DNA from 3 places in the Paenibacillus sp. RC334 genome. Region 3 is predicted to be linked to each of the others. Evidence: riboswitches for the same ligand, from Rfam matches in the RefSeq annotation. Region 3 holds a riboswitch; each other region holds the start of a gene.

Region 1 (6,135 bases), 2.3 Mb from region 3:
AGCCGGGTCAAGAGCTTACGGTTGTTGCCAAACGTGAGGATGGCACGAAGTTCGAGTTCCCGGTAACTGCCCGTCTGGACAGCACCGTCGATATCGACTACTACCACAACGGCGGTATTCTGCAAACCGTATTACGTCAAATGATCGCAGACTAAGTTTTTGAACGTCAAATGTGAAGAACCCCCCGATTGCAGCTCTATCTGCGAATCGGGGGTATTTTTTATCTATATAAAACAAAAAAGCCGATCCCTCAGGACCGACTTCCAACCATGTTACCCTATAACCTTCGTACTCGCCAATTACTTCGAAATATCCAAAAAACCCTCTCCGAACACGTCCCGCACGTCATGAATGGTGATAAACGCTGCTGTGTCGATAGCCTTCACAATCTTTTTAAGCGCCGACACCTCTTGCTTGCTGATGACAATATACAGAACTTCTTTCGGATTTTTCGTGTAGTACCCGTGGCCTGACAGGACTGTAACTCCCCGATCCATTTGGGTAATGACCATTTCTGCAATTTTATTTTGATGCTCCGAAATGATCATGACCGCTTTCTTCGGATTCAGACCTTCGATCATGAAATCCATAACCTTCGTACCGACGTACAAAATAACGATGGTCAGCATGAGCTTTTCCGGGCCAATAATAAAATAGGATGAAAATGCAACAATCAGATCAAAAAACAGCAAACCATAGCTGATATTCCAATCCAGATACTTGTTGGCGATCCGGGCCAAAATGACCGTTCCTGCTGTTGTACCGCCCACCCGCACGATCAAACCAATCCCGATCCCCACCAAAACCCCGGCAAATACGGCGTTAATCGTCGGCTCATGCGAATCAATCCGCCAGTTGGCCGTTAAATGTAAAAACAACGAGTTAAAAGCGACTGCAATCACGGTGTACAGGGTCGTTCTCTTGTCCAAAAATTTATACCCGACAATCAGCAGCAAGCCATTGATCACCAGATTGACGATCGAAGGGGACCACTGAAACAGGTAGTACAAAATAATCGTGACCCCTGTAACACCCCCCTCGCCAAACTCATTCGGGATAACAAACAGATTAACAGCCAGCGCGAAAAAAAACGCACCCAGAATAATAAATGCGATGTCTGCAATTCTTTTTTTCATATATGTCCTGGTCCTTTCTCAAACATTTCAACGGATGAATCGCCAGATGGATTGGCTGACTCTAGTAGCTAAAACACGCTTACAACCAGTTCATGGTATCCACTCCCAAACATAAAGTCAATACAACTTTGACACTTTAATTCGCCACCAGACTGACTTCATATTGACTTCAGGACTTTGCAAAATCCTCACTTATATAAGGATATTCGACAAAAAAACACGGTCCCGACTACTAAACTAAGAAAACGGGCCTCTGGCCCTTGTTCTGGACCTAGGCACATTTTCCCTCAGAATGACCATACACCTAATCCTCATTTTGGACACATATGACCATCTTCCTGTTTTATGTCAAAAGCGTTTTAATTTGAAAAAATGCGTTTATAATGATTGAAACATTACCAAGCAGTCTACCCGGTATTACGACATCAAGTACATACGAATAGTCCTATACAGACGTCCTAAGCAACTCAATCTGAATTTGACAAAATGGAATTGGAGGAACTACCTGCATGAATACAATGAATTTAACTGTACACACCTTGATGCCTTTCCATCAACAATACCAACGTGCCAACGCGGTGAGTATGCAGAAGAAAGAAGACAGCTCGGAGAAGAAGCTCAGCTTTCAGGACATTTTGAATGAGAAAATGGGTAAAAAATAAAGCCGCCCTTTATCCGGTTGCATGATCTCGCTTTACATAAGCTAAAAAGCCGTGGCCCCTACAATCTGTAGAGAACCACGGCTTTTGTTATTCATGCGTTCATAAGTTTAAGGATTTACTGCCCGTCATCCCGATACTGCTCTGCCTTCTCACGCATCCCGGCGGCTACCGCTTCTTCGGTGTTCAGCCCCTTATCCGCCGCATAGGCGCGAATGTCCTGCGTGATACGCATACTGCAAAACTTGGGACCGCACATCGAGCAAAAGTGTGCTTCCTTGGCTCCCTCTGCTGGCAGCGTCTCATCATGGTAGGACAGAGCCCGCTCAGGGTCGAGCGAAAGATTGAACTGATCGCGCCAGCGGAATTCAAAGCGTGCCTTGGACAAAGCATCGTCCCGCTGCTGCGCCCGTGGATGGCCTTTTGCCAGATCGGCAGCATGTGCCGCAATTTTGTAGGTAATGACACCCTCGCGGACATCATCCTTGTTCGGCAGGCCCAAATGCTCCTTCGGCGTAACATAGCATAGCATGGACGTCCCGAACCAACCGATCATTGCCGCCCCGATAGCCGAGGTAATATGATCATATCCGGGTGCAATATCCGTCGTGAGCGGTCCCAGTGTATAAAAGGGAGCTTCCTTGCAAATTTCCATTTGCAGTTCCACATTCTCCTTGATTTTGTGCATCGGGACATGTCCCGGTCCTTCAATCATGACCTGAACGTCGTGCCTCCAGGCAATTTGCGTTAACTCACCCAACGTATCCAGCTCAGCAAACTGTGCCTCATCATTCGCATCATAGATACTACCCGGACGCAGACCATCCCCGAGGGAAAAGGCCACATCGTAGGCTTTCATGATTTCGCATATTTCCTCAAAATGCGTGTACAAAAAGTTCTCCTGATGGTGCGCAAGGCACCATGCCGCCATAATCGACCCTCCACGGGACACAATTCCTGTCATTCTACTTGCCGTCATCGGAATATACCGCAGCAGCACGCCCGCATGAATGGTGAAATAGTCCACGCCCTGCTCCGCCTGCTCAATCAGCGTGTCACGATACAGCTCCCACGTTAGCGCCTCGGCTTCGCCGTTCACCTTTTCAAGCGCCTGATACAGTGGTACAGTCCCAATCGGCACAGGGGAGTTACGGATGATCCATTCACGTGTCGTATGGATGTTACGGCCTGTGGACAGGTCCATGACCGTATCCGAGCCCCAGCGTACAGCCCAGGTCATTTTCTCCACTTCCTCCTCGATGGAGGACGTAACCGCAGAATTACCAATGTTCGCATTAATCTTCACGTGAAAATGACGCCCAATCACCATCGGCTCACTTTCCGGATGGTTGATATTTGAAGGCAAAATGGCTCGTCCAGCCGCCAACTCCTGTCGAACAAACTCAGGTTCCACCCCTTCGCGGATGGATGAAAATTCCATTTCGGGCGTAATGATCCCTTGCCGCGCATAATGCATTTGCGTTACACTACGCCCTTGCCGCGCACGGAGCGGACGGTTGGTAACGCCGGGAAATTCAGCCGTCTCCCGTTTGGAGCCGGGCTTCAACCCGTTATCCTCTGGCTTGACGGCACGCCCCTCGTAAGCCTCCACATCGCCCCGTTCCAGTGCCCAAGCCCGCCGTAATTGAGGCAAGCCCTGACGGATATCGACCTGATAGGCTTCGTCGGTCATGGGACCGCTCGTATCGTACACACGTAACGGCTCATGATGCTCCGTGCCCTGTGGCGTATGTGTGGGATGCAGGGCGATTTCACGCTCCGGTACGGCAATGTCCGGCCGCGAGCCTTGAATATATACCTTGCGGCTCCCCGGAAAGGGCTTCACCCCTCCTGTCTGTTCATCCACTGCGTTCCCTGCTGTTCCTTCTGTTTCTGTCGGTTTCATTGTCCATTCCTCCCGTTTCGATGAAATGACACACCGATCCGGAACCATCCCCAGGCTGGCTGATCTATGCAAAAAAGCCGGTTCCCCAGGGAACCGGCTAATCTAACGAAACAGCTATGCAGACGGCTACGCACGCGGAATCATACTCCGATGCATTGCCATAGACAGCGGCTACGTATACATTTCAATGGCCGATTACTTCCCTACGCTGGTATGATCCAGATCAGGTGCAAAGGGTCCGGAATCTAGTGCGATTCCATCTCAGCCCGGCATTACAGGCTCCCCCAGTAACTGTGATAATTCTATTCGCATGAGGCGGCTATAACTGACAACCCGCCATCCCCATCAGATTACTTCAAATTTACGGCTTTGGCAACCCTTCTCTGGTCCCTTTTTCCAAAGATTATGGAAGCATAAGCCCCATTTCCTTTGCCGCCTCGATCAAAATCGGTGCAAAATCATGCAACGTCTCGGGCGCTAGTCGGCTGACCGGACCGGATACAGACAAGGCCGCAGCGACCTGTCCCTTCCGATTCACGATAGGCGCAGCCACAGCAGCAGCGCCCGGCTCCCGCTCCTCATAGCTGGTCGCATAGCCCTTCTCACGAATATCCTGCAATTGAGCCTTATAGACCTCCGGGTCTACCGAGGGCGGCCATTCATCCCCGCTTAGCAGGGCTTCCAGCTCCTGCGGCGGCATAAAGGCCGCCAGCACCTTGCTGGAGGCTCCTACAGCCAGCGGCATGCTTGCACCCACTGGCGCAACGCGGCGGATCGCCTGATTGCTCTGCACGGCCTGAATGCGGATACGCATACTGCCATCGCGCAGGTATAGGCTGACCGTTTCGCCCAGACGGTCACGCAATCCTTCCATCGCTGGCTGTAATAGGATCGCCGGCTCGTCGCTTTGCGACAGATGGGTGGATAGCTCCCATATCCGGATGCCGAGCCGGTATTTTTCCGTTGCGGGATTCCGAACGACAAAGCCCCGATCCTCCAGCGTGGTCAGCAGCCGATGAACGGTACTTTTATGTAAACCAATTTTGGAAGCAATCTCTGTTAGACCCAGATCGGAATCTCCAGTAAAACACATCAGTATATCAAGCGCACGCTCCACGGCGCGAACCGTTAATTTACGGTCTTCCATTGTGAACCGCTCCTCTTTGTTCCATATTCGTTTCACACCATGAAACATGGTTACATAAATTATATAGAATAGTCGCGGCTACTGTAAACCAATGTTTTTGTGACAGCCATATTACAGAACGAGAACAAACATCGACAAATCTTTGCATCATTTTTACTTTTCCGGTTCAGCCGTTGACTTTGGATAACACGCATCATACGATAATAGGTATCTATACGGACATAAACTATCATTTTCAAGTGGAATTGTACCTAGAATTCTATGAAACGGAGTTCATTTTTATATAAGGAGGCTCTTACATGATTTCGACATCCCAGCGCAGCTCTCAGCTACAGCATGCTGTCCATGAGCCGTCCACCCCACTGATCAACCCCCGGCTGCTGCGAATCAAGCATGTCGTTATTGCCTTGCTGCTGTCGGTCGTATTTTTTCTATTGTTTTGCTTTATTACCCTGCACGCCTATATCGCATGGGTACTGACGAATCCAACCGTCGCGCCACTGTACTCGAACCCGATGCAGGCCAAAGGAATGCCCTACGAGGATGTCAGCTTCCCCGCCAAGGACGGCAGCCGGATGGTGCAGGGCTGGTATATCCCGGCGGATCAATCGAAGAAAACGATTATTTTCAGCCACGGTTATGGGGCCAACCGCGAAGAAAGCTGGATTCCGATGTATGATCTGGCGCATTATGCCCACCGTTTGAATTTTAACGTTGTCATGTTCGATTACGGATTCGCATCACAAAATAGCAAAGCCGTCGCAACCGGAGGCAAAGCGGAATCCCAGCAGCTTCTCGGGGCGATCCAGCTTGCGAAGCAACGCGGTTCCTCGGAGATTATCGTATGGGGCTTCTCGATGGGGGCAGGAACTGCTCTTCAGGCGGGCTTGCAAACCAAAGATGTGGACGCCATGATTTTGGACAGCACCTTCCTCCTGGAGCCGGATACGCTGTACCATAACATTCATAATCAAATTGATCTGCCGCGCCATCCATCTCTGGAAATTCTGGAGCTGCTGTTTCCAGTCTTGAACGGTACCAGCCTGCATCAGATTCCATACCAAGAGGTCAAAGCGGAAAACTATCCGTTCCCGATCATGTTTGTACATGGGACGCAGGATGAAAAGGCTCCTTACCCGATTGCGGAAAAGCTCGCTGCCAATCAAACCAACTCGCTTTCCAGTGTATGGATTGTCAAAAACGGGCTGCATGAGCTTATTTTCAGGGAGCATCCACGTGAGTATTTGCGGCGGGTATCGACGTTTTTAAGCGGTGTACAAGAGCTGG
Region 2 (6,135 bases), 2.7 Mb from region 3:
AGCTGGCAGTAACCAGGATTCAACATGTAAATAGGAAACCGCCCCCTGCCAGGCGGCTAAAAAGAAGAGGACCGCCACAAGGGGCGGCCATACGCTTTTCCACCAGGATGCGCTTTTGCCTTTCGGATTCATGGGCGATATTTCTCGGTCAGCTTATCCATGCTGATGCCCTGCGGGTTATGTGCGATTTTGATTTGTGAAATGATGCTTGGACTGCCTGCTTCCGTCAGTGCCTCGTGCATTTCTTTAACCACCTTCAGCAGCTCGTCCAGCTCGCCTTCCATGGTCGTATCCAATGGGTTCACCTGATGTTTGACACCGGAGCGCTGAATAACTTCAATTGCCGTATCTACATATACGTAAGAGTCCTCGTTATTGGGGGTTTTAGGAATTACTTGAATACTGAGCAGTGTGTTAGCCATGTGAATTCACCTGTCCTTCATTGGATTGTTTTTAGGGAAATATGGTGGTTTAAGGCGGGTGAGACCGCTCCGCGTTTCATTTGATCTTACGATCGCTGTTGCCGTGGGATTCATTGAATAAATTTAAAAGGTAAGAATCCCACGGCAAAGGCGAACGCTGCGCTTCTCCAGATTCAAATGAACCGCTGCGCTGCCAACCACCTTAAAACCATCATATTTTTGGGTTTTATTGGTGTGGCATTTTTACAAAAGCAAAATGAACATAAAAACGAAGTGGACGGAATGGTGCTGTACAAGCGTTAGCGGTCGCTTTAAAAGCCTTCCATAGGGAAGCTCGCTTCGGAAGCATCAACCGACTGCGTAGTGGCACAAAGGTACTTTCAAGTTCGATTTACAAGATTAACGCTTGGGCAGGAAGTCGTTTGTGAAGGCTTTATCGACTTCCAAAGGCTTGCTGAGCAGCTTGCGTTCGTACATCCAGTCGGAGTAGTTTTGCCATACTTCCGTTTTTTGTACGCCCCATTGGGCGGCATCGTCCTGATAACGCGGGCTTAGCCATTTTTGGCTGGCGAGTACCAGCTTTTTATCCAGTTCCGGAACCGCTTTGGTCAAGATGTCTGCGGCTTCTTCCGGGTGAGCGATGGTATATTCATAGCCTTGGGCGGTCGCGTCCATGAAGGCCTTGACCAGTTCGGGATCATTTTTAATGGTCTGTTCGTTGCTCACGATGACGGGTGTATAGTAATCCAGACTTTTGGAATAATCTTTTACATACAGCATATCCAGTGGTTCACCCCGTAGTTGGGCTTCAATCCCGGTCCATGCGTAGAAAATCCAGGCAAAGTCGATATCCCGCTTCACGGCTGTAAAATAATCGGCATTACCCATGTTGATGATCTTCACCTTGCTTACATCGCTCTTGTCTGCGTCCATGATGGATTTCATGACCGCTTCTTCTACGGGCGAACCCCAGCCGCCGTATTTTTTACCTTCAAAATCCTTCGGGCTCTTAATCCCGCGGTCAACCGGGGCTGCGAAGCCTGATGTATTATGCTGAATGACCGCAGCGATGGATACGAGCGGTACCCCTTGCGTACGAGCTTGTGTGACTCCCTCCTGATAACTGATACCAAAAGGTACAGCATTGGAAGCAACCATTTGATCGGCTCCGCCCGAACCGGGCTGAACGATCTGGACATTCAAGCCTGCTTTTTCGTAAAATCCTTTGTCCTTGGCGACATAGAGTCCCGTATGATTCGTATTTGGCGTCCAGTCGAGCACGACTTTAACATCCTTGAGTCCCTTGGTCGGGGAGGTCGCTTGGGTATTGGCGGCAGGAGCCGCGCCTTGTGGTGCAGAGGGGGAGCCTCCGCCGCAGGCGGTCAGAGTCAGGGTCATGAGCCACAGACTGATCAGCCCTAGGCTTAACATTTTCATGCGCTTCATCGTTGTGTTCTCTCCTTTTATTACCCGTAATCCGTCGGATCAGACAGCTTATGTTTCCCATTTTACAAAAATAACTTCTGCCGGACGCTATCTGTTCCAACAACATCATCTTCAACAAAAAAAGCGCCCCGATGTTCCGGGACGCTTGCGCTTGTATATACCAAAGTAAGGGATGGCCCGCCGTAATAAGAAAAAAGGGGCGCATCTTGCTTAAGCATTCCTACGCTGGCATTACCCAGATCAGGTTGTAAGGGTCAGTGTCTTGGGACACACTCTCAGCCGGCCGATTCCAGCACCCCTGGCATTGTATAGTCGAATGGGTTATTCAATTCGGGTTTACTACGACGATTATATGCCTAGAAGGCGGGTCTGTCCAGCATTGGGGAAGAAGTGACGGTTCATTTGCTGTACGCTAGGGTACACTTTTACTGTGAGCTTTGTTCTGAAAATGACCATGATCCCATCGGTTGATGTTGTTTTACAGAACTGCCGCAGGTATGGTTTGATGAGCTGGTGTCGGATCATGGCATGGGCATTCACAGGAATTCTAATTTGCGAAAAGGAGTTGTTGTACCGTGGGTAAAACGGAAACATTGGATCGCAGCCAACTGGAACAAGCCATTGTAAAGGCTTTGGATAACAACAAATTTTGCTCGTTGGGTACAGTAGAAGGCGGCAAGCCGAAGGTGCGCTATATGGCTCTTTTTAACGAAGGGCTGAACATTCATCTCGCGACAGATCGCAAAACACATAAGGTGGAAGAGCTGAAGGATAATCCAAACGCTTATCTGCTGCTGGGCTATGAGGTTGGCGGTACGAAGGAAGTCGTGGAGGTTGAGGCTACTGTCCGGGTAACGGCTGACGAGGGACTCCGCAAACAAGTGTGGAATGATTCGTTGAAGGAATGGTTTTCTGGCCCGGATGACCCCGATTATGTCATTCTGGATGTGAATCCGACTCGTATTGAGTATGTGGGTAAGCAAACCGGACGTCAGGTGTGGGAGAAATAGAATTGGATAGAATATGAGGAAACCAGCAATTCTCCGAGTTATTTGGGAGGTTTGCTGGTTTTTATGTTTGCGGAAAATTAATTATTTTTTCATAAATAAATGGAGTAAATGACTACTCTTTTGTCCGGCGTTGGATTAAAATAGGAATGGTGGGCTCAAAGCTTACATATATGTGCAAAAGTATGTGTATGAGGCCTACATCTTAATGAGGAGGGATATATTTTGATATTTCATAAAAAATGGTTTAGAGGGCTTACAGCAGCAGTCGTTGCCTGTAACATGCTGGTGTTTTCAGCCGCTCCGTCTTGGGCTGCCAGCGAATCCAAGGATAGCGGTACAGTGAATTTGCGGATCATGGAAACAACGGATATTCATGCGGCCTTGATGAATTACGATTACTATGCGGACAAGGAAACGAACGAATATGGCTTGATTAACACAGCTGGACTGATCCAGCAGGCGCGCAGTGAAACGAGAAACAGCCTGTTGTTCGATAACGGCGACTTGTTGCAGGGCAATCCACTGGGTGATTATATGGCCAGAAGCAAAACCTTCGAGAAAGAAGGCGGTGTCCATCCAGTCTACAAGATGATGAACTTTATGGGCTATGATGCGGCTACGGTGGGGAACCACGAATTTAACTATGGTCTCGACTTTTTGGAAAGATCACTCAAGGGAGCTGATTTTCCTTACGTAAATGCGAATGTGTATTACGATGATGGGGGCCAAGGGACTAAAAATTATTTTACCCCTTATCGGATTCTTGATAAAACGGTAACGGATGAGAAGGGGAAAGAGTATACGCTCAAAGTGGGCGTGATTGGCTTGGTAACGCCCCAAATTACACAATGGGATGAAGGCAATTTGAAGGGAAAGGTCGTTACCAAGGACATTGTGGAAACGGCAAAAAAGTTTATTCCTCAAATGAAAACCGAGGGTGCTGACATTATTATTGTGCTGGCACACACAGGTTATGAGGATGTACCGCAGACTCCGATGATGGAAAATGCCGTTAAATATTTGAGCAAGGTAGACGGAATTAACGCTATTTTATTTGGACACGCGCATAAATCCTTCCCCGGCCCTGATTTTAAAGAAATGAGCGGTGTAGACCTGGATAAAGGAACGATCAATGGTGTGCCGGCTGTAGAAGCTTCCTCATGGGGCAAGGAGCTAGGTATTATTGACCTGACCCTGGAAAAGAAAAAATACGAGTGGAACGTAACAAATTCACAGTCTGAAGTGCGTCCGGTTGTGAATCCCAAAACTCAGGCTGTGCAGATGAATCCTGAGTTTAAACTGGTAGATGCGATCAAGGAAGAGCATACAGGAACGCTGGATTATGTTCGTCAACCGGTAGGAACCACAACCGCACCGATTAACAGTTATTTTGCATTAGTGCAGGATGACCCATCCATTCAGATTGTGACGAATGCACAAAAATGGTACGTACAGAACCATCTTAAAGGGACCGAATACGAAAATCTTCCCGTATTGTCGGCTGGCGCCCCATTCAAGGCTGGTGGCCGAAACGGTGCCGAGTATTACACCAACATTCCTGAAGGCACGATAGCCATTAAAAACGTGTCCGATCTGTACGTGTACCCGAACACGGTTCAGGCCGTAGAAGTTACCGGTGCTGAAATTCAGGAATGGCTGGAGTGGTCTGCGGGCCAGTTCAACCATATCGATCCAAAGAAAACCGAGGAACAATCGCTGATTAACAAAGATTTCCCTACCTACAATTTTGATGTCATTGACGGTGTGAAGTACCAGATTGATGTGACTCAGCCTGCACGATATGATGCCAAGGGAACCGTTATTGATCCTTCTGCTCATCGTATCAAGGATTTACAATACAACGGGAAAGCAATTGATCCTGCACAGAAATTTATCGTAGCGACCAACAACTATCGTGCTTCCTCATCCAAACTGGCAAATCCGGATGGCAAACGCATTGTGATGGCAGCACCGGACGAAAGCCGCCAAGTCGTTATTGATTACATCCGTACGAACGGAACGATTAATCCGGCTGCGGATGGCAACTGGTCTATTGCTCCTTTCGGTGAGACTAAGGTTACCTTCGAATCCTCGCCTGATGCAAAAGACGTGCTTGCCGGAAACCAGCAAATTTCATTCCTCGGCAGCGCGGCTGACGGCTTTGCAAAATACAGCTTGAAAGCTGGCGCGAAGCCCAATGCAGCAACGACTCCTGTAAAGGAAACCGTGACTCCAGCGAAGGCAACAGCGAAGTCTGCCGTAAAAGCAACCAAACCTGCGGTAGCTCAACCAGCTAAAACAACCAAACCGAAGGCTTCCAAATAAGTCTGGGTTTCTGGGTCCATTTAAATTCAAAATGAAGCAGCAAGTCTCCGTAGCCGAGAGACTTGCTGCTTTTTAGTTTCCACGGACAACGGTACTTGAATTTATAAATGGTGCAAAAGGCTTTATTTTTTGTCGAATATACACTTAAGTCCTAGGTTGTAGCCGAAAATAACCTTATTTTTTGTAAAAACACGTAATTATATAGTTCTTTTGTTCTAGTTATTTGTGATATAATGGTGAAAAAACCGGAAAATTGTTCCGAGGAGGACCATTATGACTTGCAGCAATTGCAGCATCATATTACCTATTAAGGACCAGGGATTGCTGAAAATCAGGCATTCCAGGGTGTCGCTTACTCAAGTGCTGGGCAACTTGGGTATGCTGTCGGAACAAATGAAACAGGAACAAGGGCGCGAGGACGGCATTGCGTTTCGCTATGACAGTCCTGCGGAGCTGGAGCAATTGATGGACAGACTTGCTTGTCTGCCGAAGGAATGGTTGTTACATATAGAGGTTGTGGTGACCGGATCGTTTCATGTCGAAGGGTATGAGGATTGGCTTCCATTCAGCCAACTGCAAGCACGAATCAAGCATCCAGATGTCATGAATGTTATTGTGGATCAGAGCTTTTCCAGCCATATGCAGCCTATTATTGACCACAAGCTGGACATTATCGGGTTTGAATTTTTGTTGCGTCCGTCACATCCACAGAGACCCTTTCAGCCTTTTCGGCTGTTTGAAATCGCACGTGAAGCCGGATTACACGCTCATCTGGATCGGTCGGCCCGTATTTCTGCGATTGAAAAAAGTGCAACATGCCTTCCTGCGGGAATCAAACGTTTTATTAACTTTCTTCCTTCCACCATTTATAATCCGACCTACTGCTTGCATCATACCTTTGAGACGATTGACCGGTTGTGCATGAATGCGGA
Region 3 (6,135 bases):
CCACATGAATGATCCGATTGGAAAAGGTCATGTTCTGACCGTTAATCGTCAGCTTCATTCGCTCGCCTCCTTTATACGTTCAGGAGAAAAGCCGCTTATTCCAAGCTCAGCCACACTAGCCCCTTTTAACAGAGCTGCTATCGCACGCCCGGTAGCTTCACTCAGCAACACACCGTTCCGGTAATGCCCGACCGCGGCATATACTCCTTCTACGCCGGGAACAGGCCCAATACAAGGACGCCCCGCCACTGCCTGCGGACGCAAGCCCGCCCAAGTGCATATAAAAGAAGCTTCACGGACGCGAGGCAACCAGGCAGAAGCACGGGCCAGCAGCCCCTCCAGGCTTCCAATGCTCACCTCTTTGTCAAACTGATGCGGCAGACTCGTCGCTCCAATCCAAAGCTCGTTGTTCCGCTTGGGCACTAAGTAAATATCATCGGCGTAAAGGGTATATTCCAACGGATGTTCCTTCAAGGAGACTGAAACAGCCTCACCCTTGACCGGATAAAGCGGATATTCAAAACCGACCTGCTCCAGCAGTCTCATACTATCCAAGCCTCCAGCAATAATGACCTGATCACAGGAAAAAAAGCCACTGTCTGTTTGTACGCCGCAAACTCGCCCATGCTGTACTACAAGTTGCTCCGCCTGTGTACCAGAGCATATTGTTGCTCCCAGTACGACAGCTGCCCCCGTATAAGCACGACAAAGCTGGGCAGGAGAAATCTGTGTCTCCTTTGATCGGTATATAGCCCCGATCACTTGACCATCCAAACCTGGAATTCGGCGAGCCAATTCTCTGGCATCCCACCACACAGGATGATCAACCTCTTGCGCAATAGCCGCATTCCAGCGTTTTTGCCCCTCTGCTTCCGAACGGAAGGGAGTCACAAATCCTTCTGTACGGAATTCCACCGAAACACCAGACAAACGCTCTAGGTCACGAACCAGCTCGGGAAATGCATCCCGGCTTGTGCGAGCGAACTGTGCCAATTCAGGGTCGGTGAATTCTTCACTCTCTGCTGCCAGCATCCCAACCGCAGCCCCTGAGGCTCCCCCGCCCGGAATGAATCGTTCCACCAATATCGTACTGCGACCCTCCTTGGCCACATGATAAGCAATGGAACTACCGATGACACCTCCACCAATCACCAAGCATTCAGCGTGTCCAATAGCTTGTACCTCTGTTTTTATCTCTGGCATATGTTCCATCTCTCCTCTCCACTAACGATTCTGCTTGCAGCGATCTCCTACTTTCATTTCACCACTACATGCTGTGCACTACCCGATCCACCATTCGCTTGTACGCCATCGCAGCCGCAACGGGGGACTCAGCCTCCCAGATGCCGGACATCACCGCAATTCCGCTTGCACCCGCAGTATACAGCTCGTGAATATGGCGTGGTTGTATGCCGCCTAGAGCAATCACAGGAATGTTCAGCAGCCTGCATATGCGCTCAAGCTGTGCTATACCTCGCGGAGTAACACCAGGCTTGCAGTGAGTCTCATACACATGGCCATAGAGTACATAATGCGCTCCTGCCCGTTCGGCAGCCTGTGCCTCCTCCAAGGAATGCACCGACACCCCACAGCGCATATCCTCTGAAAGTAAGCTTTTGACAGCTGCAACAGGTAATCCGTTAGCCGGTAGCTGGATAGCTCCAACGGAGGTAAGCAAAGCAACATCCACCCGGTCATTTACTGCAATTTGCTGTAAAGGAACTCCTCGATTCACCATACTGCGGGTTAAAGCAAGCAATTCAGATGCGCCCTTCTGCTTCAAGCGCACGTGTACATAATGAACATACGGATGAATAGCTGCAGCCACTTGGGCAGTATGTGCATGTGCACTAAAATCGCCTTCCATCGTAATTACGTGCAATTCGATCTTATTCTCACCTCACAATGGACTAAATGGTTGTAAGCTGACCCTGTATCTTTACAGTCTCATATCGTGCTATACGTTATGGACTAACCACGTTTACCAGCAAAAAAATGAAGGGGTACGGTATATGAATACGAATATATGAACAAGAACGAAAACGCAAAAAAACCACTTCCCGAAGGAAGTGGTTTAACGTACGTCCAATAACCAAACGGATCATTATATCCGTATACGTATATCGTCCCACATACAAACAAAGTAATAAATTCGTTACCTCGTTTGTACGGCGCTCACTTCCCTACGCTGGCATAACCCAGATCAGGTGCAAAGGGTCCGAAATCCGTTTATTCCGTCTCAGCCGCATGGGCGGCTCCCCTAGTGTAACTATTTTATTGTATCAGCTAAAGATAGCTTAGCATAATTTCCTAATCCTGCAAACCCTGCTTCTTGTGAAGCTTGGTACAGAACTGGATATTTAGTTGACTTTACTTGTCCATTCTTCCACATTCCACGTTTTGGTTACCCAATCCTCATAAAAGTCCGGTTCGTGAGATACGAGCAGCACCGTTCCTTTGTATTCCTTCAAGGCACGTTTCAACTCATCCTTTGCTTTGATGTCCAAGTGATTGGTAGGCTCATCGAAAAGCACCCAATTGCTTTCCCGCATTAGCAGTTTGCATAGGCGGACTTTGGCCTGCTCACCACCACTGAGCGCGGATAGCGGACGGGTGATATGCTCATTTTTCAAACCGCAACGCGCCAAATGCGCCCGTACTTCATGCTGGTTCAAGTGCGGGAATTCATTCCACACATCCTCAATCGGTGTAACTTTCTCTGCTCGTACCTCTTGCTCAAAATAAGCTGGCTGCAAGAAATCCCCTTGATAGGTCTTGCCGCTGATCGGCGGAATTTTTCCCAGAATGGTTTTGAGCAATGTCGATTTACCGACACCATTGTAGCCCACAATCGCAATTTTATCGCCGCGTTCAATCGTCATGGACATTTTAGGCAACAGGGCATGGGTGTAGCCAATTTCAAAATCAATACCCTCAAACACCGTTTTCCCACTCGCACGTGCTTCTTTAAATTGGAATGTTGGTTTAGCCGCTTCTTCCGGTTTATCGATGCGCTCGATTCGATCAAGCTGCTTCTCACGACTCTTCGCTCGACCTGACGTAGAGGCGCGCGCCTTATTGCGTTGAATGAAATCTTCCTGTTTCTTAATAAAATCCTGCTGCTTCTCATAAGCTTCAATATGCTGGCTTTTGTTCAGGTCTGCCATTTCAAGGAACTTTTCATAGTTGGCTGAATAACGGGTCAGCTTGGCAAATTCAAGATGATAGATGACATTAACGACCTGATTCATAAACTCAGTATCATGAGAAATAAGAATAAACGCATATGGATAATCCTTCAGATAACGTGTAAGCCATTCAATATGCTCTACATCCAAATAGTTGGTAGGCTCATCCAGTAGCAACACATTCGGCTTTTCCAATAGCAGCTTGGCAAGTAGGACCTTCGTCCGTTGTCCACCGCTAAGTGCGGAAACATCCCGCTCCAGTCCTATTGCGGAAAGGCCCAATCCATTCGCCATTTCTTCAACCTTCACATCGATGAGATAAAAATCCCCCATATCCAGTTGTTCCTGAATTTCACCCATCTGTTCCAGCAGCACTTCCAGTTCTTCAGGAGAAGCTTCCCCCATCTTGTCAGTGATCTGCATCATTTCCTTTTCCAATTCCAACAATGGGAGAAAGGCGTCCTTCAGTACATCCCGCACCGTTTTACCAGGTGTCAGCTTGGTGTGCTGATCCAAATACCCATAACGTACACGTGGAGTCCATTCCACTTTGCCTTCATCCTTAAGCAATTTTCCGGTCAGGATGTTCATCAGTGTCGATTTACCAACACCATTGGCTCCCACCAAACCTACACGTTCCCCTCCAAGCAATCGGAAGGATACATTTTTAAACAATGCGCGGTCCCCAAAGTTATGGGATACATTTTCTACAGTCAATAAACTCATAAGCTGTTTTTGGCTCCTTATTGTCATCGGCAATGCCGACTGTTCTTATTTCATATGCATTTCTTTCAAAGCCTTATTGTAGCACATCCAGTAGCCTTATCGGAATATTGAAAATGGGTGAATTTGAAGGATTTTGATATTGTCTGCTTATAAAAAAAGAAAAACCACTCGTAGGAGTGATTTATTTAAAGATTGTTTAAAGATTTATTTATATTCATTATAACATTTATATTCAAAATACCCTGCGGCCGCCGCAGATTTTTCATCCGTAAAACGCTCTGTCGCTTTAAATGGAGCTGGACAAGAATCTCTGTAAAAATATTTCATTCCGGTATCCGGCTCTACGCCGCCGATCATGGCTTGCTTCCTCACGACTCTTCCGCCACCAAACCCATAGTTATTATAGTACCTATCTCCAACCGGAATTCCCTGGATAAACGCCATCAGCCCCACATCATCTACCGTGTTATACCATTCCTCTTGTGAGATAAGCGGTAGCGTGAATGTATAGGATATACCATTATGTGCTGCCTTTTCGTTATGGAGATTAATGAGTCGGCCCAGATCCTCCTGAATGCTGTGGACAATAGTGGAACGTCGTACTTGCTCAAAAGCTTCCGGGTCATTAAGCAACGAGATCGTTGTCTGTCCCTGAAGCTCCTTCTGAAAGCCCTCTATCCACCTGTGATTCCTCGCATCATAGGCATGTACATAATTATCCAAAGTAAACCCTACACTGTTACCTGCTGAATCAACGTAGGCATAAGGTTTTTTTTTCACTCCATTTGGGTCCTTGGACAGCTTGTCCATGCTTATCTGTGTAAGTTACGGAAGCGAACACATAATAGCCGTCATAGTCCAGAATCATAAGTGCAGGCATATAATCCAATAATGCGCGTTGTGCCACTGTATCCCCATCAATTCCCATATTAAGAAAAAGGGTATGCAGGAACGTGTGCAGCGCTTCTTCTTTATCTACACGAAAAAACTTGTCCGATCCATACCCAGCCTCTCGTTCCTGACGCTCATTCTGTGAAAGCACGACACCTGCATCCTGAACTGCGGTACGGAGGGCCGAGGTATATTTCATTTCCAATTGCTGTACTTCGCGCTGATTCTGCACCCGCAGGTCACTAACTACGCCAAAGGGCAAAAACAGCAGGATAAATATAATTGCAAAATCAGTAATCTTCATTCAGAACCATGCCCCCGTAAGAAGCTGTAACCGCCGGTTTGCCGCTATCTGCCCCACCAAGAAGCCATGATTTGTACAAGTCCGCAGGAGTGCGATTCGTATTGTGCACCCGCACTGTAAAATAATCTCCTGACATTATGGTATACCGACGTGTTTGATCTGACTTTGGCTGCTGATTGTCTGGAAACAGTACAGGCAAGATTTGCGGGTTATAGTAACCGTCATATACGGAGGAATAGTAGCCGAGAAAGCTATCCGGCCTCGCCGCATCTGCATAGTCCGGTACATATTTTTTGTGCATATGCTCCAATTCAACCTCATACGTATTACCCGTCAGCTCTAGCTCACGCATAAAATCGTTATACATCGTCGGTGTAATATATCCCTTGGTTCTCACCATATCAACAAAACGTACTGTTGAATGATACGTATTTAACCCGGATATATCGTCCTGTCGTTCAGCGGCTTGAGCTGCGGGCACTATGTACAAGAGCAATACAGCGAGCAGTGCCCCCAACAGCTTGGATATAGATTGAACCACTTCAGTCCTCCCCCAATTTCTCAAAACGTATGGATTGTATATCTCCATACTGATCACGCTGTGGATGCATGGAATATAAAGAGGAAGCATCGAGGGCTGATACATCGGGCTCGAACCGTTCAGAATACATATCGTACACTGTACCATCGACTTGAACAGGAATGCCTTCCTGCAAGTTCATACGAATTGCCTGCATAACTTGAGTTCCTTTGACCCGTTCTGGCATACTCACCTCTAAAGTACGATTGATACGCCCCTCGGAATGTTCCTCCTGCTGCGATCTTAATTTCAGTGTAGTGCCCATCTGACTGGACAACTCTGCTGCCGCTGCACATGCGGTTATAAACAGCGTAACTGACACACCAAGCCGCAGCATACTTGAAGCGTGATCAGACATGCTACCCATCTCCCTTACAATTGATATCCTTACTGTGGTGCTTAGGATTGGGTGAACAATAGCCCGCGTACAACATTCGATTTATCCT

The links. Region 3 has a riboswitch for thiamine pyrophosphate ahead of QMK20_RS13885 (thiamine phosphate synthase). Riboswitches for the same ligand answer to the same signal wherever they lie in the genome.
Region 1: another riboswitch for thiamine pyrophosphate. It lies ahead of thiC (phosphomethylpyrimidine synthase ThiC); the one in region 3 lies ahead of QMK20_RS13885 (thiamine phosphate synthase).
Region 2: another riboswitch for thiamine pyrophosphate. It lies ahead of QMK20_RS01800 (ABC transporter substrate-binding protein); the one in region 3 lies ahead of QMK20_RS13885 (thiamine phosphate synthase).

What each region holds. Positions count from the first base shown of each region.
Region 1 covers NZ_CP125370.1:753,095-759,229, reverse strand. The annotation lists gene acnA (aconitate hydratase AcnA) at 1-155, shown strand, start outside; gene QMK20_RS03685 (YitT family protein) at 300-1,136, opposite strand; gene QMK20_RS03680 (hypothetical protein) at 1,646-1,798, shown strand; gene thiC (phosphomethylpyrimidine synthase ThiC) at 1,914-3,701, opposite strand; TPP riboswitch at 3,885-3,997, opposite strand; gene QMK20_RS03670 (IclR family transcriptional regulator) at 4,105-4,848, opposite strand; gene QMK20_RS03665 (alpha/beta hydrolase) at 5,148-6,135, shown strand, end outside.
Region 2 covers NZ_CP125370.1:381,159-387,293, forward strand. The annotation lists gene QMK20_RS01790 (ABC transporter permease) at 1-132, opposite strand, end outside; gene QMK20_RS01795 (MTH1187 family thiamine-binding protein) at 129-422, opposite strand; gene QMK20_RS01800 (ABC transporter substrate-binding protein) at 822-1,868, opposite strand; TPP riboswitch at 2,069-2,178, opposite strand; gene QMK20_RS01805 (pyridoxamine 5'-phosphate oxidase family protein) at 2,444-2,878, shown strand; gene QMK20_RS01810 (bifunctional 2',3'-cyclic-nucleotide 2'-phosphodiesterase/3'-nucleotidase) at 3,101-5,203, shown strand; gene QMK20_RS01815 (EAL domain-containing protein) at 5,477-6,135, shown strand, end outside.
Region 3 covers NZ_CP125370.1:3,042,516-3,048,650, forward strand. The annotation lists gene thiS (sulfur carrier protein ThiS) at 1-58, opposite strand, end outside; gene thiO (glycine oxidase ThiO) at 55-1,203, opposite strand; gene QMK20_RS13885 (thiamine phosphate synthase) at 1,268-1,882, opposite strand; TPP riboswitch at 2,164-2,272, opposite strand; gene QMK20_RS13890 (ABC-F family ATP-binding cassette domain-containing protein) at 2,361-3,914, opposite strand; partial or broken gene QMK20_RS13895 (hypothetical protein) at 4,119-5,109, opposite strand; gene QMK20_RS13900 (hypothetical protein) at 5,096-5,650, opposite strand; gene QMK20_RS13905 (hypothetical protein) at 5,652-6,047, opposite strand; gene QMK20_RS13910 (hypothetical protein) at 6,089-6,135, opposite strand, start outside.